Regions from separate parts of the Pseudomonas sp. HS6 genome, predicted to be linked through region 1. Evidence: predicted binding sites of a transcription regulator. Region 1 holds the regulator's gene; each other region holds the start of a gene.
What was found. The regulator FliA, encoded in region 1, starts transcription of late flagellar genes. The targets are predictions, from matches to a motif close to CTAAAGTTTNNNNNNNNNNNGCCGNTAA.

Region 1 (5,568 bases):
GGCAGCCGGTGCCACGGCGTCAGCCGCGAATTGGCCCTTGCCGTGCAACTGATCGAGCAGCGACTCGAATTCGGCGTCGGTGATTTCATCACTGGCCGCTTCGGTTGAAGCAGGCGCAGCGGCAGCCGCCGGGGCTTCGGCTTCGGCCTTGACGGCGTTCAGCGAGTCCAGCAACTGTTCAAATTCGTTATCGGTGATGTCGCCCGAATCGCCTTCGACGACCAGCTCTTCGATCATCTCGGCAACGGGTGAAGCCGGGGCTTCATCCGCCGATTGCGGTTCGGCCAGACGCGCCAGAGCGGCCAGCAGTTCCGGGGTTGCGGCAGTGATCGGGCTGCGATCGCGGACTTCAGTGAACATGCTGTTCACCGCGTCCAGCGCTTCGAGCACCACGTCCATCAGTTCTGCATCTACGCGACGCTCACCCTTGCGCAGGATGTCGAACACGTTCTCGGCGATGTGACAGCACTCCACCAGCTCATTGAGCTGAAGGAAGCCGGCGCCCCCTTTTACAGTGTGGAAACCGCGAAAAATTGCGTTGAGCAGATCTGCGTCATCCGGGCGGCTTTCCAGCTCGACCAGTTGTTCGGACAGTTGCTCAAGAATCTCGCCGGCCTCAACCAGGAAATCCTGAAGGATCTCTTCATCGGCGCCGAAGCTCATTAATGGGGTGCTCCTACAGGTCTAAAAACCCAAAAAACCTATAATTCCAAAACTCTAGAATCCAAGGCTGGATAACAAATCGTCCACATCGTCCTGACCGGACACAACGTCTTCTCGTTTATCGGCATGAATCTGCGGACCTTCACCCTGCGAGAGATGTTTTTGTGGATCTTTTTCAGCGAGCATCGCCGCACGGTCATGTTCGATGCCCGCAAAGCGGTCCACCTGACTGGCCATGAGCACGAGTTTGAGCAGATTGCTTTCGACTTCGGTGACCAGTTGGGTCACGCGCTTGATCACTTGACCGGTGAGGTCCTGGTAATCCTGGGCCAGCAGAATGTCGTTGAGGTTGCTCGACACTGCGCGGTTGTCCGTGCTGCTGCGTGTCAGAAAACCGTCGACCCGACGCGCCAGCTCGCGGAACTCTTCAGCCCCGACTTCACGGCGCATGAAGCGTCCCCAGTCGGCACTCAATGCCTGGGCTTCGTCAGCCAGGCCATTGACCACCGGCGTGGCGCTTTCCACCAGGTCCATGGTGCGGTTGGCCGCCGCCTCGGTCAGCTTGACCACATAGCCCAGACGCTCGGTCGCATCAGTGATCTGCGACACTTCCTCGGCCTGCGGCATATGCGGGTCGATCTGGAAGTTGACGATTGCACTGTGCAGTTCGCGCGTGAGCTTGCCCACTTCCTGGTACAGGCCACGGTCACGGGTCTGATTGAGCTCATGGATCAGTTGCACAGCGTCGCCGAACCTGCCTTTTTCAAGGCTTTCGACCAGTTCGACCGCGTGTTTTTTCAGAGTCGACTCGAAGTCGCCCTGTGAAGATTCGTTATGCTCCATAGCTCCCCCGCGCGTCATCAGCCGATGCGTTCGAAAATCTTCTCGATTTTTTCTTTCAGCGCCTGAGCCGTGAAAGGTTTGACCACGTAGCCGTTAACGCCGGCCTGGGCCGCTTCGATGATCTGCTCGCGCTTGGCTTCAGCAGTCACCATCAGCACTGGCAGGTGCTTGAGTTTTTCATCGGCGCGCACATGGCGCAGCAGGTCGATACCGGTCATGCCAGGCATGTTCCAGTCGGTCACCAGAAAGTCGATGCTGCCGCTGTTGAGTACCGGAATGGCAGTGGTGCCATCGTCGGCTTCAACGGTGTTGGTGAACCCGAGGTCACGCAACAGGTTCTTGATGATCCGCCGCATCGTTGAGAAGTCATCAACGATGAGGATTTTCATGTCTTTGTTCAATTCGACCTCCAAGCAGTCTTAAACGCGCCCAGCACCTGGACGCGCCATTTCAATCAATCCGGCAAAGCACTCGATGACTGTCTGGAGCACAACAGAGCAAGACCGGTGCCGTTCACCACCGCACCAGCCTCGTTCGCAGCGTCCCCACACTGCCTTCAGCGCGCTCGCCACTCCCCCAAACGCCCCCGCAAGCGGGCCGCGCACTGGCTGTGTAACTGGCTGACCCGCGATTCACTGACGCCAAGGACTTCACCGATTTCCTTGAGGTTCAGCTCTTCGTCGTAGTACAGCGCCAACACCAGTCGCTCACGCTCCGGCAAATTGGCAATCGCGTCCGCCAACGCAGCCTGGAAGCGCTCATCTTCCAGATCGCGCGACGGCTCAAGATGAGCACTGGCGCCATCCTCGTGCAGCCCTTCGTGTTCGCCGTCCTGCAGCAGGTCGTCGAAACTGAACAGTCGGCTGCCCAGGGTGTCGTTCAAAATCCCGTAGTAATCGTCGAGACTCAATTGGAGTTCGGCCGCAACCTCGTGATCTTTAGCGTCACGGCCGGTTTTAGCTTCAATCGAGCGAATCGCGTCGCTGACCATACGGGTGTTGCGGTGAACCGAGCGCGGTGCCCAGTCCCCCTTGCGTACTTCATCGAGCATGGCGCCGCGGATCCGGATGCCCGCGTACGTTTCGAAACTGGCGCCCTTGCTGGCGTCGTATTTGGTCGAGACTTCGAGCAGGCCGATCATTCCGGCCTGAATCAGGTCTTCGACCTGCACACTGGCCGGCAATCGCGCCAGCAAGTGATAGGCGATGCGTTTGACCAGTGGCGCGTAACGCTCGATCAGCTCGTACTGCGCGTCACGTGCCGACTTCTTGTAGAAATTCATACCGCTGGCGGTCATAGCACAGGTCCTGCCGTTTGCTGCACGAGGCGCTCGACGAAAAATTCGAGGTGGCCGCGCGGGTTGGCGGGCAGCGGCCAGGTGTCGACCTTCTGTGCGATCGCCTTGAACGCCAGTGCGCACTTGGAACGCGGGAAGGCTTCATAGACCGCACGCTGCTTCTGCACCGCCTTGCGCACGCTTTCGTCGTAAGGCACCGCGCCGACGTATTGTAGGGCGACGTCGAGGAAGCGATCCGTGACCTTGGTCAACTTGGCGAACAGATTGCGACCTTCCTGCGGGCTCTGGGCCATGTTGGCCAGGACACGGAAGCGGTTCATGCCGTAATCGCGGTTCAGCAGTTTGATCAGTGCGTAGGCGTCGGTGATCGAGGTCGGCTCGTCGCAGACCACCAGCAACACTTCTTGCGCCGCGCGAACGAAACTGACTACCGAGTCACCAATCCCCGCAGCGGTGTCGATCACCAGTACGTCGAGATTGTCGCCGATGTCGCTGAACGCCTGAATCAGACCGGCATGCTGGGCCGGGCTCAGGTGAACCATGCTCTGGGTGCCGGAAGCGGCCGGCACGATGCGGATCCCGCCGGGGCCTTGCAACAGCACGTCGCGCAGCTCGCAGCGGCCCTCGATCACATCGGCCAGGGTACGTTTGGGCGTGAGGCCCAGCAGAACGTCGACGTTCGCCAGACCCAGGTCGGCGTCCAGCAGCATGACCCGACGGCCAAGCTCTGCCAGCGCCAGGGACAAGTTCACTGACACGTTAGTCTTGCCGACGCCACCTTTGCCGCCGGTCACCGCGATCACCTGTACGGGATGCATGCTGCCCATGTTATTTCTTTACCTTGTCTTGCATAGACGGAGGCCACATTACTGGCTGCGCGTTCACAACCGGAACAATGCATGGCAGACCATCGATGTAGGTACAAAAACTGTTCATTACCTCAGCCAACCTGCTTGGTCGGACTGTGGTAGATATCAGCGAACATGTCAGCCATGGCTTCTTCGCTGGGTTCTTCCTGCATTTGCACGCTGACGGCGCGGCTGACCAATTGATGACGGCGCGGCAGATGCAGATCATCCGGAATCCGTGGGCCGTCGGTCAGGTAGGCGACCGGCAGTTCATGACTGATCGCCAGGCTCAGCACTTCGCCAAGGCTGGCCGTCTCATCCAGTTTAGTCAGGATGCACCCGGCGAGCCCGCAACGCTTGTAACTGTGATAAGCGGCGGTTAGAACCTGTTTCTGGCTGGTGGTTGCCAGTACCAGATAATTTTTCGACCGAACGCCACGACTGGCCAGGCTTTCCAGCTGCATGCGCAATGCCGGATCGCTGGCCTGCAGGCCGGCGGTATCGATCAGCACCACGCGTTTGCGCAGCAGTGGATCCAGCGCCTGCACCAGGGACTGGCCCGGATCGACGTGGGTCACCGACACATTGAGGATCCGGCCCAGGGTTTTCAACTGTTCCTGAGCACCGATGCGGAAACTGTCCATGCTCACCAGCGCAATGTTCTGCGCGCCGTACTTGAGCACGTAACGGGCAGCGAGCTTGGCCAAGGTGGTGGTCTTGCCCATTCCGGCCGGGCCGACCATGGCAATGATCCCGCCCTCTTCCAGTGGCTCGACTTCCGGTGTGGCAATCATCCGCGCCAGGTGCGCCAGCAGCATGCGCCAGGCCTGACGAGGCTCTTCGATATCGCTGGTCAGCGCCAGCAGGTCGCGGGACAACGGGCCGGACAAGCCGATGCGTTGCAGACGACGATAGAGGTTCGCTTGGGCCGGACGGCTGCCTTGCAGCTGATTCCAGGCCAGAGTGCCGAGCTGCACTTCCATCAGCTCGCGCAGGCTGTTGAGTTCGAAACGCATCGAATCCAGCGCACGCGGATCGACGCCAGCGGCAGCCGGCGCAGGTGCCGGGGCTGGACGGGCCGGAGCAGCGTAAGTCGGTTCTGTCAGAGGCTCGGCAGCCGTCAGCGGCAGGCCGGCGGTCAATGGCAGACCGGAGAACAACTGGCGATTGGTGTTGCCGTCGGCTTCACCACGCATGCTCAGCTCAGCCTGGGCGGTGACGATGCGCGACTGGGTCTTGCGCAGCTCGTCTTCGAGTTCCATGTTCGGAACCCGTGGCGCCAGCGCCGACAATTTGTAATCCAGCGCCGCCGTCAGCTCGACGCCGCCGGCAATGCGGCGGTTGCCAATGATGGCGGCATCAGCGCCCAGCTCATCACGAACCAGCTTCATGGCCTGACGCATATCGGCGGCGAAAAAACGCTTAACTTGCATAAACCACTACCTCAGCCGTTGGGCCCTACTGTCGCAACGATGGTCACTTGCTTGTTGTCCGGAATTTCCTGGTAGGCCAGCACGTGCAGTCCAGGGACTGCCAGGCGGCCAAAGCGCGAGAGCATCGCGCGAACCGGGCCTGCTACCAACAGGATCACCGGCTGACCTTGCATTTCCTGACGCTGCGCCGCTTCGATGAGCGAACGCTGCAGCTTCTCGGCCATGCTTGGCTCCAGCAGAACGCCCTCTTCCGAGCCTTGTCCTGCCTTCTGCAGACTATTGAGCAATATTTGTTCCAACCTTGGCTCCAGAGTGATAACTGGCAGCTCGGACTCAGTCCCTACAATGCTTTGGACGATGGCGCGCGATACGCCGACGCGCACGGCAGCCACCAGCGCGGCGGTATCTTGACTCTTCGCGGCATTGTTGGCGATGGCTTCGGCAATGCTGCGGATGTCGCGCACCGGCACGTGTTCGGCCAGCA
Region 2 (5,568 bases), 1.7 Mb from region 1:
ATCATTGCCGCCAAGGACGCCGCCGTCAGTGGCGACTGCAGCGATGTGATCTACGAGACTGCCGACCTGTGGTTCCACAGCATGGTCATGCTCGCCCAACTGGGGCAGCATCCGCAGGCAGTGCTGGATGAACTGGATCGCCGTTTCGGCCTGTCCGGACACGTCGAGAAAGCCTCGCGTCCGTCCGCCTGAACAACTATTAGAGAGGAACAGCAACATGGGCATTTTTGACTGGAAACACTGGATCGTCATTCTGGTTGTCGTGGTACTGGTGTTCGGTACAAAGAAACTGAAAAACCTCGGCACCGACGTCGGCGAATCGATCAAGGGCTTCCGTAAAGCCATGAACGACGACGAAAAACCGGCCGATCCGACCGTCACGCCTGCGCAACCGGTGCCATCGGTACAGCCGCAAGCCACCGCTCAGGCCAACCCGCCGCACACCATCGACGTGCAGGCGCAGAAAGTCGAAGAGCCGATCCGCAAAGACGTGTGAGCACTGACTAATGTTTGGTATCAGCTTCTCTGAACTGCTGCTCGTCGGCCTCGTTGCCCTGCTGGTGCTGGGCCCCGAACGTTTGCCGGGCGCTGCGCGCACCGCTGGCCTGTGGGTCGGGCGACTGAAGCGCAGCTTCAACGCGATCAAACAGGAAGTTGAACGTGAAATCGGTGCCGACGAAATCCGTCGGCAACTGCACAACGAACACATTCTGTCGCTGGAGCAGGAGGCGCGGAAGATTTTCACGCCACCGGTTCAGCAGGAGCCGACGCCAGTGCAGCCAGTCGCAGAGCAGACGCCAACGCAGCCTGTGGCAGAGCAAACGATTCATGCACCGACAGCTAACGTCGGGCATGTCTCTGCTGCGGCCGCCGAAACTGCACCGGTGATGAAGCCGATTGAACCCGTTGCTCCAGCCGCCGCGCCAACCACGCCGGCCCCTCACGACCCAACATTGCCGCCGCGAGCCCCATGAGCGATCTCCCCGAAAACGACCAGCACATGCCGCTGGTTTCGCACCTCACCGAGTTGCGCACCCGCCTGCTGCGTTGCGTCGCGGCGATCTTCATCATCTTCGCCGGGCTGTTCTCCTTTACCCAGCAGATCTACACCTTCGTCTCGACGCCGCTGCGCAGTTACTTGCCGGCCGGCGCGACGATGATCGCCACCGACGTGTCGTCGCCGTTCCTGACGCCGCTGAAGCTGACGATGATGGTGTCGCTGTTCCTGGCGATCCCGGTGATCCTGCACCAGATCTGGGGCTTCATCGCGCCAGGCCTGTACAAGCACGAGAAGCGTGTCGCAGTACCGTTGCTGATCTCCAGCATCCTGCTGTTCTACACCGGCATGGCATTCGCGTATTACTTCGTGTTCCCGCTGATCTTCAAGTTCTTCGCCTCGGCCACCCCGGCCGGCGTGGAAATGATGACCGACATCACCAGTTACCTCGACTTCGTGATGACGCTGTTCTTTGCCTTTGGCGTGGCGTTCGAAATCCCGGTGGCCGTGGTGCTGCTGGTGTGGATCGGCGTGGTCGATGTCAAATACCTGAAGAAGATCCGCCCGTACGTGATCATCGGCTGCTTCGTGGTCGGCATGATCCTGACCCCGCCGGACATCTTCTCCCAGACCCTGCTGGCCGTGCCGATGTGGATGCTGTTTGAAATCGGCATCCTGTTCGGCAGCCTGGTCAGCAAGCGCGAGCGCCCGGACGAAACTGTCGACGACCATAACGACCAGCCGCCAGCGACGCAGCCATGAACCTGCTGTTGCTCGAAGAGGCCGATTTCATAGCGGCCGACCGCGTCGTGCTGCGTGATCGGCGCTTGACCCACATGCAGGAAGTCCACCGTTCGGAAGTCGGGGACAGCCTGCGGGTCGGGCGCATCGGCGGGTTGATGGGTTCAGCCGAGCTGCTGCGCCTGGAAGCGGGCGAAGCCGAACTGCGGGTCACCCTCGATCAGCCACCGCCGGCCAAACTGCCGCTGACCCTGGTACTCGCCCTGCCACGCCCGAAGATGCTGCGACGGGTATTCCAGACCGTGGCGACCATGGGCGTGCCGAAGGTGATTCTGGTCAACAGCTATCGCGTCGAGAAGAGCTTCTGGCAAACGCCGTTTCTTGAACCGGAAGCGATTCGCGAGAATTTGATCCTCGGCCTCGAACAGGCCCGCGATACCGTGCTGCCGGAAATCATCATCGAGAAGCGCTTCAAGCCGTTCGTCGAAGATCGCCTGCCGGCCATCACCGACGGCACCCTCGGCCTGGTCGGCCATCCGGGCAACTTCCCGCCCTGCCCGCGCGCCCTGAACGAACCGGTGACCCTGGCCATCGGCCCCGAGGGTGGCTGGATTCCCTACGAAATCGACCTGCTGGGCAAATCCGGCCTGCAACCGGTGCAACTCGGTGATCGCATCCTGCGCGTCGAAACCGCCGTCACTGCCCTGCTCGCCCGCCTGTTCTGAACCGCTCTGGCGCCATTCGGCGCCAGACAAATTGCGTTACAGATTGCCATCATCCAGCCGATACAGTCTCCATAAGTCCAATTAGTGGTCCGAGGGGAGTCGTCGCATGTACCGTTGGTTAGCCGAGAATCTGGGAAACGTCAGCGTCAAACGCAAGCTGGGCATCGGTTTCGGCCTGGTGCTGTTGCTGACCCTGTTGATCACCTTCACCGGCTGGACCGGCATGAGCGGCATCATCAGCCGCGGTGACAAACTCGGTTTCATCTCCAGCCTCAACGAGCTGACCAAGGACCTGCGCCTGGCGCGTCTGGACTACGAGATGCGCCGTGGCGAACAAGGCCCGGGCGCAGTCAACGACCTGCTCGGCAAGCTCGACAGCGGTCTGCAAACCGCCCGCAAAGAGATCGAACAACCGGCCGACGCAGCGATGGTCGATCAGCAACTGGCCGCCGTGGCCGAATACAAACGCGCCTTCGCTGACATGACCCAGGCCACCGCCCTGCGCGAAGACGCCCGCAGCAAACTCGGCGCCACCGCCGACAATGCCGTGGCCAAGGTCGCCGAAGTCGAAAAATCCTTGTTGCAGGGCGACAGCGTTGCGCAGTTCAACGCGGTGATCGACCTCAGCAAACTAATCCAGCAGGCCCGCTTCCAGGTGCGCGGCTACACCTACAGCGCCAAGGCCGAGGCTGAACAACCGGCCCTCGACGCCATCGACAACGCCCTGAAAAACCTCGAGACCCTGCCGGCCAAACTGCCGGAACAGCACATCGCCAACCTGCAACAGGCCACCGAGTCGCTGAAAGCCTATCGCGCCGCCGTCAGCCTGTTCCGCGATTCGCAGGTTGCCAGCGCCAAGGCGCTGACCCGCATGTCGACCCAGGGCGACCTGTTGATGGACCTCAGCAAGAAACTCACCGACTCCCAGACCATCGTCCGTGACACCGATGCCGCCAGCGCCAAGAACCAGCTGCTGATCGCCACTCTGCTGGCCGTGGCCTTCGGCCTGCTGGCCGCCTGGGCGATCACCCGGCAGATCATCATCCCGCTGGAACAGACCCTGAAAGTTGCCGAGCGCGTGGCCGCCGGTGACCTGACCCACAACCTGATCTCCCAGCGCCGCGACGAACTCGGCCAGTTACAACGTTCGATGCAGAGCATGACTCAAGGCCTTCGCGAATTGATCGGCGGCATCAGCGACGGCGTCACCCAGATCGCCAGCGCCGCCGAAGAACTGTCGGCCGTGACCGAGCAGACCAGCGCCGGCGTGAACAATCAGAAAATCGAGACCGATCAGGTCGCCACCGCCATGAACGAAATGGCCGCCACCGTGCAGGAAGTCGCGCGCAACGCCGAGGAAGCTTCGGAAGCGGCCGTCGCCGCTGACCAACAGGCCCGCGAAGGCGACAAAGTGGTCGGCGAAGCCATCGCCCAGATCGAACGCCTGGCCACTGAAGTCGGCCACTCCACCGAAGCCATGGGCGAGCTCAAGCGCGAAAGCGACAAGATCGGCAGCGTGCTCGACGTGATCAAATCCGTGGCCCAGCAAACCAACCTGCTGGCCCTCAACGCCGCCATCGAAGCGGCGCGCGCCGGTGAAGCCGGACGTGGTTTCGCGGTGGTTGCTGACGAAGTGCGCAGCCTCGCGCAACGCACCCAAAAGTCCACCGAAGAAATCGAAGAGCTGATCGTTGGCCTGCAGAACGGCACCCAGCAAGTGGCGACGATCATGGACAACAGCCGCACGCTGACCCAGAGCAGCGTGGAGCTGACCCGCCGTGCCGGTGGTTCGCTGGAAAACATCACGCGTACCGTGTCGGCGATTCAGGCGATGAACCAGCAGATCGCTGCAGCCGCCGAGCAGCAAAGTGCCGTGGCCGAAGAGATCAACCGTAGCGTGCTGAACGTGCGGGATGTATCGGATCAGACGTCGGCGGCGAGTGAAGAGACGGCGGCTTCCAGCGTCGAGCTGGCGCGCCTGGGCACTCACCTGCAAACGTTGGTGGGACGCTTCAAGGTTTGAGTGGATGCATCGGCCTCGGTTCGCTGTGAACCGAGGTGATGCTATCGCTGGCAAGCCAGCTCCCACAGAATTTGTGTTGATCACAAAAGTTGTGTTCAACCCGTTCACTGTGGGAGCTGGCTTGCCAGCGATGGCGTCCGAGAGAACGCTGCAGTTACAGAACCTGACGCAGGAAAGCCTGGGCCCGAGGATCCTTCGGTGCTTCGAAGAACTCGGCCGGCGAGGCGTCTTCCAGCAGTTTGCCGTGATCGAAGAACAGCACTCGATCCGCCACTTCCCGGGCAAAGCCCATTTCGTGAGTCACGCAGACCATGGTCATGCCTTCCACGGCCAGGTTCTTCATCACGTCCAGCACTTCACCGACCATTTCCGGGTCGAGGGCCGAGGTCGGCTCATCGAACAGCATGACCTTCGGGTCCATCGCCAGCGCCCGGGCAATCGCCACACGCTGTTGCTGACCGCCGGACAGACGTGAAGGGTATTCGCGGGCCTTTTGTGCAATACCAACCTTTTCCAGCAACGCCAGGGCTTTGGCCTCGCTTTCCTTCTGGCCGCGCTTGCGCACGACTTTCTGCGCCAGGCACAGGTTCTCCAGCACGGTCATGTGCGGGAACAGATTGAAATGCTGGAACACCATGCCGACTTCGCGGCGGTAGGCATTGACGTCGGTTTTCGGGTCGGCCAGTTGCAGGCCGTCGATGCTCACCGAGCCGGAATCGAATTCCTCAAGACCATTGAGGCAACGCAGGAAGGTCGACTTGCCGGAACCGGACGGACCGATCACCACCAGCACCTCGCCCTTGGCGACGGAAGTGGTGACGTTATCCACAGCCCGGACCACTTGCCCACGGGTGTCGAAAACTTTTACCAGATCGCGGACTTCAATCACTTTGCGCGAGCCTCCGCTCAAGCCGGCTGGCGATTTTCGACAGCGGCAGGTTGATCAACAGGTACAGGCCGGCAACGCAGAACAGGATTTCGAACGGCGAAAACGAGGTAGTGATGACTTCACGGCCGCTTTTCAGCAGCTCGGTGATGGCGATCACCGACACCAGCGAGGTGTCTTTCACCAGACTGATGAA
Region 3 (5,568 bases), 580 kb from region 1:
TTTAAAAACCTTGCGAGCTATCCCCATGTCCCATCGTATTGTCATTGTCGGCGGCGGCGCCGGCGGTCTGGAGTTGGCTACCCGTCTGGGTAAGACTCTGGGCAAGCGCGGCACCGCCAGCATCATGCTGGTCGACGCGAACCTCACGCACATCTGGAAACCGCTGTTGCACGAAGTGGCCGCCGGATCGCTGAACTCTTCCGAAGACGAACTCAACTATGTCGCCCAGGCCAAATGGAACCACTTCGAGTTCCAGCTGGGGCGCATGAGCGGGCTCGACCGTGAGCAGAAGAAGATCCAGCTCGCCGCCACCTACGACGAAAACGGCGTGGAACTGGTTCCGGCGCGGGAAGTGCCGTATGACTCGCTGGTGATCGCAGTCGGCAGCACCACCAACGATTTCGGCACCCAGGGCGCAGCGCAGCACTGCCTGTTCCTCGACACCCGCAAACAGGCCGAGCGTTTCCACCAGCAACTGCTCAATCACTATCTGCGTGCTCACGCCGGGCAAACCGATGTGGTCCAGCAGATCAGCGTGGCAATCGTCGGTGCCGGCGCCACTGGCGTCGAACTGGCGGCCGAGCTGCACAACGCCGCTCATGAGCTGGCGGCCTACGGTCTGGACCGGATCAAACCGGAAAACATGCACATCACCCTGATCGAAGCCGGACCACGGGTGCTGCCAGCCCTGCCGGAACGCATCAGCGGGCCGGTGCACAAGACTCTGGAAAAACTCGGGGTCAATGTGATGACCAACGCGTCGGTCAGCCAGGTCACCGCCGACAGCCTGATCACCGCCGATGGCAACGAGATCAAGGCCAGTCTGAAAGTCTGGGCTGCCGGGATCCGCGCGCCGGGTTTCCTCAAAGACATCGATGGCCTGGAAACCAACCGCATCAACCAGCTGCAAGTTTTGCCGACGCTGCAGACCACCCGCGACGAAAACATTTTCGCCTTCGGCGATTGCGCTGCCTGCCCGCAACCGGGTTCGGATCGCAACGTTCCACCACGGGCCCAGGCGGCGCACCAACAGGCGTCGCTGCTGGCCAAGTCGCTGAAACTGCGGATCGAAGGCAAGACCCTGCCGGAGTACAAGTACACCGACTACGGCTCGCTGATTTCGCTGTCGCGTTTTTCGGCTGTGGGTAACTTGATGGGCAACCTGACCGGCAGCGTGATGCTCGAAGGCTGGCTGGCGCGGATGTTCTACGTTTCGCTGTACCGCATGCACCAGATGGCGCTGTACGGACCGTTCCGCACCGCCATGCTGATGCTGGGCAGCAAGATCGGACGCGGCACCGAGCCACGCCTGAAGCTGCACTGATGTAAAACGCTGTGGGGGCGGGCCTGCTCGCTCCCACAGCGTTTTGTCTTTTACTGTATCTGCCCCCACTTTCCCCACCTTCGCTTACAAACGCCCCCGCTCCTCGACACAGACGCGATACACCGCCACCGCTTAATGGCCACACCCGAGCACACCTGCTCCGGCTGATCGCCCTTAACGTGTGGTTGCGCAGTGCAACCGAAGGAGAATGAAATGACCCGCACTTCGAAAATTGGCAAAACCTCCCTTGGCCTGGTCGGTGCCGTACTGGCTGGCGGCCTGATGCTGTCCGGCTCGGTCTTCGCCGCGCAACCGCTGGCCCAGGGCTACATGGTTGCCTCGGCTGAAACCTCGGTGAAAACCCCGGAAGGCAAATGCGGTGAAGGCAAATGCGGCGATGCGTCGATGGCCAAGACCGACACCGATGGCGACGGCAAGGTCTCGCGCGCCGAGTTCCTGAAGGTTGCGCCGAAGTCCGACTTCGACAAGATCGACACCAACCACGACGGTTTCATCGACGAGCAAGAGGCGTACAACAACGTAAAAGCCAACTTCGAAGCCAATGGCAAGAAAATGCCGAAGGGTCTGTTCGAACACCTGAAAGACCAGGACGGTGCCTGATTTTCAGCCTGCCCGACAAAACAAAGCCGCGCTTTCTCTGACGAGAAGCGCGGCTTTTTCACGCCTGCATGATTACAGCTGGAAGCGGCGAACCATGCCTTGCAGGGCATTGGCCAGTTGCGACAACTCATGGCTGGAAGCGCTGGTCTGATCGGCGCCGGCCGCCGAACGCACCGACAAGTCACGAATGTTCACCAGATTGCGATCCACTTCCCGCGCCACTTGCGCCTGCTCTTCGGCGGCGCTGGCGATCACCAGGTTACGTTCATGGATCTCATGCACCGACGCGGTGATGGTTTGCAGCGCCTCGCCGGCCCGCTCGGCCAGCACCAGCGTGGTGGACGCACGTGAGGCGCTGGCCTGCATCGACTCCAGCGCCAGGCTTGAACCGTTACGCATGCCTTGCACCATCTGCTCGATTTCCTGGGTCGATTGTTGCGTGCGATAGGCCAGCGCGCGGACCTCGTCAGCAACCACCGCGAACCCGCGTCCGCTCTCCCCGGCCCGCGCTGCTTCAATGGCGGCGTTGAGCGCCAGCAGGTTGGTCTGCTCGGCGATCGCCCGGATCACGTCCAGCACCTTGCCGATGTCTTGCGACTGGTTGGCCAGCGATTGCACCAGCTCGCCAGTGTGCTGCACGTCATTGGCCAAAGCGTTGATGGCGCTGGCGGTTTCACTGACCCGCTCTTGCCCAAGATGCGCCGATTCGCTGGACTGGCGCGTCGCGTCGGAGGTCGACACCGCATTGCGGGCGACTTCCTCGACCGCCGTGGTCATCTCGTTGACGGCGGTGGCGGCCTGTTCGATTTCGTTGTTCTGCTGTTGCAGCCCTTGAGTACTGTCATGGGTGACTGCGCTCAGTTCGTCGGAAGCGGTCGCCAGTTGCGTGGCCGATCCGCTGATGCCCTGCAGGGTTTCGCGCAAGTTTTGTTGCATGGTCGCCAACGCCTTGAGCAGCCGGCTGACCTCATCATTGCCGTGAGTTTCGATTGGGCGGGTCAGATCACCTCTGGCGACGTGTTCAGCAGCGTCGACGGCGGCACTCAGAGGGCGAACGATGCTGCGGGTGAGCAACATGGCCAGGGCCACGGTCGCCAGCGCCGCCAGAGCAATGAACAGACTCACGATGGTGCGCGAGGTTTCGTAGTGGTCGGCAGAGTTCTGGCTTTCGGCGGCGACCTGACGGGCGAACAAATCGGCCAGATCGTTGAGTTGTTTGCCGGAGCCATCGACCACGGTTTTCATGTCGACCAGCAGCAGCTTGGTCAGTTCGTCACGCTTGCCTTGCTCGGCCAGCGTGAACGATTGAGCGATGCCGGCGCGGTAGGCCGCGAAGGTTTTCTTGAACTGATCGTACAACTGCTGCCCTTCCGAGGTGGTAACCAGTCGGTCGTACGCGGCGATTTTCTCGCTCAGCTCTTTGTCGCGGGTGTCCATCTGGCTGCGGTAGGTGGCGACGTTGTTCGGGTCCTGATCCAGCGCCATGCGCAGGGAGATGGTGCGAATGCGCAGCATGATTTCGCGGATCTCGTCGCCGCCACGGATGCTCGGCAGCCACTGGTTCTCCACCGCGACCTCGCTCTCGCGGATGCTCGACATCTGCCCCAGGGCAAACACGCCGAGCAACGCCACCAGCACGGCGATCAGGGCAAAGCCCAGGGCGGCGCGGGGAGCAATATTCAACTGACGAAGCAACATGACGAACGCCCTTTTTCTTGTATTGGCCGGATTCAAGGGGCGATCGACGGCAGACCCCTTTCGTTAGCGGGCTATCGGCAAGTTGTACGATGACTTGAATGAAACATTTCTGGAGGGCAAAAAAAATCCCCGTATCTTTCGATACGAGGATTTTTAATATGGTCGGGGTAAGGGGATTCGAACTCCTGACATCCTGCTCCCAAAGCAGGCGCGCTACCGGACTGCGCTATACCCCGGTAAAAAAAAGGCGACCTTTCAAAGATCGCCTTCTTCGATCAGCGCTTTTGGCCTCTGACCTTAAGATTCGATCCCAGCGTTAACTGGTTTCAAAAATGGTGGGTCGTGTGGGATTCGAACCTACGACCAATTGGTTAAAAGCCAACTGCTCTACCAACTGAGCTAACGACCCAAAAATGGTCGGGGTAAGGGGATTCGAACTCCTGACATCCTGCTCCCAAAGCAGGCGCGCTACCGGACTGCGCTATACCCCGGCTTGAAATTGGCTCCGTGACCAGGACTCGAACCTGGGACCCAATGATTAACAGTCATTTGCTCTACCGACTGAGCTATCACGGAACTACATATTTCAATTTACTACGGTGAAACTTGCAGCTTCTCGACACCGTTTTCGCATCGCTGCGTTCGTGTGTCTGAGGCGCGCTATTCTACAACCTAGAACACCTCTGTCAACCCCCTAAATTGCTTTCAAGTTAATGATTTGCAACTTATTTCAGATTTCTGCCCAGTGAGCTGAAACCGTGTTGGTGACTGACTGCGGGGCGCACTTTACAAGCCTTTTCCTTTGAGTTCAACAGCCTAACGAAAAAAAAGGCCTCGCATTGCGAGGCCTTGCTTACTTAACCACCAGCAGGTGTCAGTTGAACGTGATCTCGTCGTTCTCCACGACGCCGGTTGCAGTCTCGCCTGGCAGGAAGCGACCCGACAGGATCAACTGCGCCAACGGGTTCTCGATCCAGCGCTGGATCGCCCGTTTCAGCGGCCGTGCGCCATAGACCGGGTCGTAACCGACAGCAATCAGCTTGTCCATCGCCTCCGGGCTCAGTTCCAGCTTCAGCTCGCGCTCAGCCAGACGACTGCGCAGACGACCCAACTGGATCTCGGTAATGCCCGCGATCTGATCCCGCGCCAATGGCTCGAAGATCACCACTTCGTCGACCCGGTTGATGAACTCCGGACGGAAGTGGGTGGAAATCGCATCCATCACCGCTGCACGTTGCGCTTCACGGTCACCGACCAGTTCCTGAATCTGCATCGAACCCAGGTTAGAGGTCATGACGATCACGGTATTGCGGAAATCCACCGTGCGGCCGTGGCTGTCGGTCAGGCGTCCATCCTCCAGCACTTGCAGCAGGATGTTGAACACGTCCGGGTGAGCCTTCTCGACTTCGTCCAGCAGGATTACCGAGTAAGGCTTGCGCCGTACCGCTTCGGTCAGGTAACCGCCCTCTTCGTAACCGACGTATCCCGGTGGTGCACCGATCAGCCGTGCCACGGAATGTTTCTCCATGAACTCGGACATATCGATCCGCACCATCGCCTCTTCAGTATCAAAGAGGAATTCGGCCAGCGCCTTGCACAGCTCGGTTTTACCGACACCGGTCGGGCCGAGGAACATGAACGAGCCGCTCGGACGATTCGGGTCGGACAACCCGGCACGGGAACGCCGCACCGCATTGGCCACTGCGACCACTGCTTCGTCCTGGCCGATCACACGCTGGTGCAACAGGTTTTCCATCTTCATCAGCTTGTCGCGCTCGCCTTCGAGCATTTTCGACACGGGGATACCGGTCCACTTCGAGACGACTTCAGCGATTTCCTCTTCGGTCACCTTGCTGCGCAGCAACTGGTTCTCGCTCTTGCCGTGCTGGTCGACCATTTGCAGGCTGCGCTCCAGATCCGGGATT
Region 4 (5,568 bases), 2.5 Mb from region 1:
GCTTTGACGACTTCGGTGCTCAGCTGACGGGAAGCGGAGTTGTCGCCCAGAATGCTCGAATCGATGTGCAGCAGTTTCATTGTGGAATCTCCTGGAAAGAATCGCCGGTGGCGACGGAATGGAGACAATCCTACCTACGAAACCAATAGCTGATTAGACGGCAACAATGCGATAGTTTGTCCCACTGATAGAACAGTCGGAATTCCCCATGCAAGACCTCAACGATCTCTACTATTTCGCCAAAGTGGTCGAGGCCGGCGGATTCGCCGCTGCCGGCCGTTTGCTGGGTATTCCCAAGTCGCGGTTGTCACGGCGGATTGCCGAACTGGAAGAACGCCTCGGCGCGCGTCTGCTGCAACGTACCACCCGCCAATTGAAGCTGACGGCGGTGGGCGAGCGCTATTTGCGTCACTGTCAGGCGATGCTGCTGGAAGCGGAAATGGCTGATGAGACGGTGGCCAGCATGTCCAGCGAGCCCCGTGGGCGCCTGCGGGTTTCGAGCCCGACGGGGCTTGCCCATGAAATGCTGCCGGTGGTGATCAGCAATTTCCTGGGCAAATACCCTCAGGTGCAACTGGAAGTCACCCTGATCAATCGCCGGGTCGATCTGATCACCGAGGGCATAGACGTGGCCTTGCGCGTGCGCGAGCACGGCACCGAAGAGCCGATGTTGGTCACCCGCCGTTTGCGCCAGGCGCAAATGGTGGTCGTGGCGAGCCCTTCTTTTATAGAGGGTCTGGAAATCAATCATCCGCAGGATCTGAAGAACCTGCCGGTGCTTGGCGCACTGGAAGCTGATCGCATGGTGCATGTGCGCCTGCTCGATCAGCACGGCAAGAGTTGCGATTTGGCGCTGGAGGCGCGGTTGGGGATCGACGATTTTATCGTGCGCAAGGCCTGCGTGCTGGCCGGCCAGGGTTTCACCCTGCTGCCGATGATGTATTGCGAAGCGGAACTGAACAACGGCACGCTGGTGCAGTTGCTGCCGGAATGGTCATTGCCCGGCGGCTGGTTGCAAGCGGTGTATCCGCACCGGCGAGGAGTGATGCCGGCGGTGCGTGCCTGGATCGATCATCTGGTTGAGTCGTTTAATGCCTGTGGAGAGCGATTGTTATGAAACAAGGAAAGTTGAGCGAAGCGGACGTCGCGGATTTCTGCCTGGCATTGCCCGGTGCGCAAGAAGACTACAAATGGGGCGGCGTGCGGGTATTTTCGATTGCCGGCAACAAGATGTTCGCCTTGCAGGGGCTGCGTGGCGAGTCGCTGGCGTTCAAGGTCGACAAGGATCTGTTTCTCGGTCATTGCGACCGGCCGGGCATTCACCCGGCGCCGTATCTGGCGCGGGCGCAGTGGATCATCATGCACCCGCCCTACCCCTTGGGCGCCGAGGAACTGCGAGGGTTGCTGCAACGTTCTCACCAGTTGGTGGTGAGCAAACTGCCGAAGAAAACCCAGGTGGGCTTGCTGCTGTAACCCTAACCCAGCAACAACAGGTTCGAGCCGAGGAACAACTGATCGATCCAGAACACCTGGTGCAGCGCGACGATCACCCAGAACAGAATCTGAAACGACACCTTGCGCGTTTTGTGCCGGAAGACCTGCTGGGCGATCAACGCGCCCGGCCAGCCTCCCGCCAGTTCTACGGCGTGCAGGACGTTCTCCGGGGTGCGCCAGGCGTCGGCACGAGCCTTGCGCTTGTCGGCCCAGTACAGGAAAAACGCCAGCACGCTGACAATCCCGTAGGCCGCCAGCGGCACCCGCGAAATCCCGCGCAGCCACATCGACAGCGAGCCGAACAGCGGCAGCGCGCAGACGATCAACAACACGATCAGCTTCAATTTCAAATGCTGGATGCTGCCACCGGAGGGACCACGATCCGGGCGGCGTGCGCGGGAATCACTCATGGCTTGGCGGCCGCCCAGTCCACCCAGCCGAACTGCCAGGTCGCCAGAATCAACAGGCCGAACACGATCCGGTACCAGGCGAATGCCGCATAACTGTGGCTGGCAATGAACTTGAGCAAACCGCGCACGGCAATCATGGCGAAAACGAATGCGGTGACAAAACCGATGGCAAAGACCGGGAAGTCCGCTGGCACGAACAGAGCGCGGTACTTGTAGCCCGAGTAGACCGCCGCACCGACCATGGTCGGCATTGCCAGGAAAAACGAGAACTCGGTGGCGGTCTTGCGTGACAGACCGAACAGCAGGCCACCGATGATGGTCGAGCCGGAACGCGAAGTGCCCGGGATCATCGCCAGGCATTGGGCAAAGCCGACCTTCAGTGCATCTTTCCAGGTGATTTCATCCACTGTCTCGGCATGCACTTCATGCTGCCGACGCTCGGCCCACAACATGATGATGCCGCCCACCACCAGCGCCGTCGCCACGGTGATCGGGTTGAACAGGTATTTGTGAATCAGATCGGCAAAAATAACGCCCAGCACCACGGCGGGCAGGAAGGCGATCAGCAGGTTGGCGGTAAAGCGGCGTGCACTCGGCTGAGTCGGCAAACCGATGACCACGTCGAGAATCTTGCGGCGAAACTCCCAGACCACCGCGAGAATCGCGCCGAGCTGGATGATGATGTTGAACGCCATGGCGCGTTCGCCGCCGAAATTCAGCAGGTCGGCGACAATGATCTGGTGTCCGGTACTGGAAATGGGCAAAAACTCCGTCAGCCCTTCTACAACTCCAAGAATCAGTGCCTGCAAGGCGGTCCAAAGATCCATCAATCCCCCAAAGAGCGATGCGCTCAGGCATGCCCCGATAGTATTTTTTTACGTTCACTGCGTTCAGCGTAGCTGTTTGTTGCTGTACCGATTCCGCGCGCAAAGGATCCACACGAAACAGTCAAAATTCCGTGAAATGACAACTTGGGTTCAGGTTTTCACGCGCGGGGCCGAAATCCTATCAGACAAGCCGTAATAGCGCTGCCGCGTTCTACGACTTGGGTCGCGTATGCCCGGCCATGGAAACGTGGTTGGATGCTGGCGGTGATTTATTACAAGAAAAAGAAATCGGAGTGACAGCGTTATGAACAGCTTGCGCAGCGTGTCGATCAGCCGACGCTTGTGGCTCATCTTGATTGTGGCGGTGGTCATGCTGCTGACCCTGGGCCTGTTGATGCTCAAGCAGATCCACGATGACCTTTACCACGCCAAGGCCCAGAAAACCCAGCATGTAGTGCAGACCGCCAGCGGTTTGCTGACCTATTACCAGGGGCTGGAAGCGGCCGGGACCCTGACCCGCGACGCCGCCCAGAAGCAGGCCCTGACTGCGATTCGCGGCCTGCGTTACGACCAGAACGATTACTTCTGGATCAACGACCTCACGCCCGTGATGGTCATGCACCCGACCAATCCCAAGCTTGAAGGCCAGAACCTCTCGGCAATTCGCGATCCGGACGGTTTTGCGGTGTTCAACGAGATGGTGGCCATCGCCAAGGCCAAGGGCGCCGGCATGGTCGATTACCGTTGGCCAAAACCCGGTGCCAGTGAACCAGTGGCCAAGACCTCCTACGTGAAACTGTTCGAGCCGTGGGGCTGGGTACTGGGTTCCGGCGTGTACGTCGACGATGTACAGGCCGAGTTTCAGGGCCAGGTTTTCAAGGCTTCCGCCGTCGGCCTGGTCATCGCGCTGATCATGGGCGTGCTGGTGATCCTGATTGCCCGCAGCATTGTCCGCCCCTTGCAGGAAACCGTGAACGCCATGGCCAACATTGCCAGCGGCGAAAGCGACCTGACCCGCAGCCTCGACACCCATGGCCAAGACGAAGTGACGGAACTTGCGCGCCACTTCAACGCCTTCACCGCCAAGCTGCGCCGGGTGATCGGCGATTTGCAGGTGTCGGCCAGTGCGCTGGGTCAGTCCTCCACTGAACTGGGCAATGATGCAAGCCAGGCTCAACAACGCAGCCAGCAACAGTCGCAGCAAATGGAACTGGTGGCGACCGCCATCAATGAAGTCACTTACGGCGTGCAGGATGTGGCGAAGAACGCCGAGCATGCCGCCAACGAGATGCGCGATGCCGAGGCACAGGCGCAACAGGGCCAGATCAACATCGACGGCAGCCTGCAACAGATCGACAAGTTGTCCGGAACCATCGATCAGGCGGTCGAAGTGATTCGTACTTTGGCGACCGAAAGCACGCAGATCGGCAGCGTTCTTGAGGTGATCCGCTCGATTGCCGAACAGACCAACCTGTTGGCGCTCAACGCTGCCATCGAAGCCGCCCGCGCCGGTGAACAGGGACGTGGTTTTGCGGTGGTGGCCGATGAAGTCCGTCTACTGGCGCAACGCACGCAGAAATCCACGGCGGAAATCCAGTCGATGATCGAGCGTCTGCAGAACCATTCCGAAGCCGCCGTGAAGGTGATCGGTGACAGCAGCAAGGCCTCGCAACTGACCATCGAACAGGCCGGACTGGCCGGTGCGAGTCTCAATGCCATCGGCCAGGCGCTGCGCAACCTCAACGGCCTGAACGCTTCCATCGCCAGTGCAACCCTGCAACAGGCGCACGTGGTCGAGGACATCAACCAGAACGTCACCCAGGCCGCCGGCCTGTCCCACAGCACCGCAATGGCCGCTGAGCAGTCGAGTGCCGCCAGTGTGCGGCTTGGCCAGTTGAGCGAGCAGTTGAACGGATTGCTGCGCCAGTTCCGCGTCTGACGTTCTCACCCTGTGGGAGGCTCACTCCCACAGGTTTTTGGGTACAATCCGCCCCCTCTTTTACTCCCTCCAAGGATCTTGCATGTCCGGGCTCGAACTGTTTGCTGCCGCCCTCGGCGTGATCGCCGTCTGGCTGACGGTCAAACAGAACCCCTGGTGCTGGCCGATCGGGCTGGTCATGGTGTTGCTCTACAGCTGGGTCTTCTTCGAGGTGAAGCTGTATTCGGACATGTTGCTGCAGGTGGTTTACGCCGCCCTGCAAGTCTACGGCTGGTGGCAATGGACCCGGGCCGGGACGATGCATGACGGCCGCCAGGTCAGCCGGCTCAACACGCCTTCAATCCTCAAAGGGTTGGCCATCGGCAGTGTCGGCAGTCTGCTGCTGGGCGCCGCCATGGCGCACTGGACCGATGCCGCGCAACCCTGGCTCGACGCCGCACTGACGGGTTTCAGCCTCGTCGCGCAATTCTGGATGGCCCACAAGCGCCTGCAATGCTGGGCGCTGTGGTTTGTGCTGGATGTAATCTTCGTCGGCCTGTTCCTTTACAAAGGGCTTTACCTCACTGCTGCGCTGTACGCCTTGTTCACCCTGATCGCGGTGCTGGGCTGGCGGGAATGGCGCGCCGATCCGGCGTTGCGCACATGAAAGTCGTTGTTCTGACCGGGCCGGAGTCCAGCGGCAAGAGCTGGCTGGCGACCGGGCTTCAGCAACAGTTCGGCGGTTTGCGGGTAGACGAGTACGTGCGCTGGTTCATTGAGCAGAATCCCCGGGACACTTGCCTCGCCGACATTCCCGAGATTGCTCGCGGCCAGTTGCGGTGGGAAGACGAGGCTCGGGCGCAACGGCCGTCATTGCTGATTCTCGACACGCACCTGCTGAGCAATATGCTGTGGAGCC

Region 2: a site for FliA is predicted at 2,500-2,527, ahead of JJN09_RS16615 (methyl-accepting chemotaxis protein). Genes of this name have one in related genera too.
Region 3: a site for FliA is predicted at 3,715-3,742, ahead of JJN09_RS21875 (methyl-accepting chemotaxis protein). Genes of this name have one in related genera too.
Region 4: a site for FliA is predicted at 2,881-2,908, ahead of JJN09_RS06240 (methyl-accepting chemotaxis protein). Genes of this name have one in related genera too.

The regions. Positions count from the first base shown of each region.
Region 1 covers NZ_CP067412.1:5,409,204-5,414,771, reverse strand. Annotated here, with positions in the region: gene JJN09_RS24550 (chemotaxis protein CheA) at 1-663, opposite strand, end outside; gene JJN09_RS24545 (protein phosphatase CheZ) at 718-1,506, opposite strand; gene JJN09_RS24540 (chemotaxis response regulator CheY) at 1,524-1,895, opposite strand; gene fliA (RNA polymerase sigma factor FliA) at 2,063-2,803, opposite strand; gene fleN (flagellar synthesis regulator FleN) at 2,800-3,630, opposite strand; gene flhF (flagellar biosynthesis protein FlhF) at 3,744-5,084, opposite strand; gene flhA (flagellar biosynthesis protein FlhA) at 5,096-5,568, opposite strand, start outside.
Region 2 covers NZ_CP067412.1:3,684,793-3,690,360, forward strand. Annotated here, with positions in the region: gene JJN09_RS16590 (phosphoribosyl-ATP diphosphatase) at 1-192, shown strand, start outside; gene JJN09_RS16595 (twin-arginine translocase TatA/TatE family subunit) at 218-496, shown strand; gene tatB (Sec-independent protein translocase protein TatB) at 507-974, shown strand; gene tatC (twin-arginine translocase subunit TatC) at 953-1,759, shown strand; gene JJN09_RS16610 (16S rRNA (uracil(1498)-N(3))-methyltransferase) at 1,756-2,463, shown strand; gene JJN09_RS16615 (methyl-accepting chemotaxis protein) at 2,570-4,486, shown strand; gene JJN09_RS16620 (amino acid ABC transporter ATP-binding protein) at 4,641-5,375, opposite strand; gene JJN09_RS16625 (amino acid ABC transporter permease) at 5,368-5,568, opposite strand, start outside.
Region 3 covers NZ_CP067412.1:4,831,633-4,837,200, forward strand. Annotated here, with positions in the region: gene JJN09_RS21865 (NAD(P)/FAD-dependent oxidoreductase) at 26-1,324, shown strand; gene JJN09_RS21870 (hypothetical protein) at 1,538-1,945, shown strand; gene JJN09_RS21875 (methyl-accepting chemotaxis protein) at 2,018-3,643, opposite strand; tRNA gene JJN09_RS21880 (tRNA-Pro) at 3,803-3,879, opposite strand; tRNA gene JJN09_RS21885 (tRNA-Lys) at 3,977-4,052, opposite strand; tRNA gene JJN09_RS21890 (tRNA-Pro) at 4,058-4,134, opposite strand; tRNA gene JJN09_RS21895 (tRNA-Asn) at 4,144-4,219, opposite strand; gene clpB (ATP-dependent chaperone ClpB) at 4,518-5,568, opposite strand, start outside.
Region 4 covers NZ_CP067412.1:1,375,852-1,381,419, forward strand. Annotated here, with positions in the region: gene JJN09_RS06215 (FMN-dependent NADH-azoreductase) at 1-80, opposite strand, end outside; gene JJN09_RS06220 (LysR substrate-binding domain-containing protein) at 209-1,117, shown strand; gene JJN09_RS06225 (MmcQ/YjbR family DNA-binding protein) at 1,114-1,473, shown strand; gene JJN09_RS06230 (DUF1294 domain-containing protein) at 1,476-1,904, opposite strand; gene JJN09_RS06235 (undecaprenyl-diphosphate phosphatase) at 1,901-2,731, opposite strand; gene JJN09_RS06240 (methyl-accepting chemotaxis protein) at 3,036-4,670, shown strand; gene pnuC (nicotinamide riboside transporter PnuC) at 4,753-5,316, shown strand; gene JJN09_RS06250 (AAA family ATPase) at 5,313-5,568, shown strand, end outside.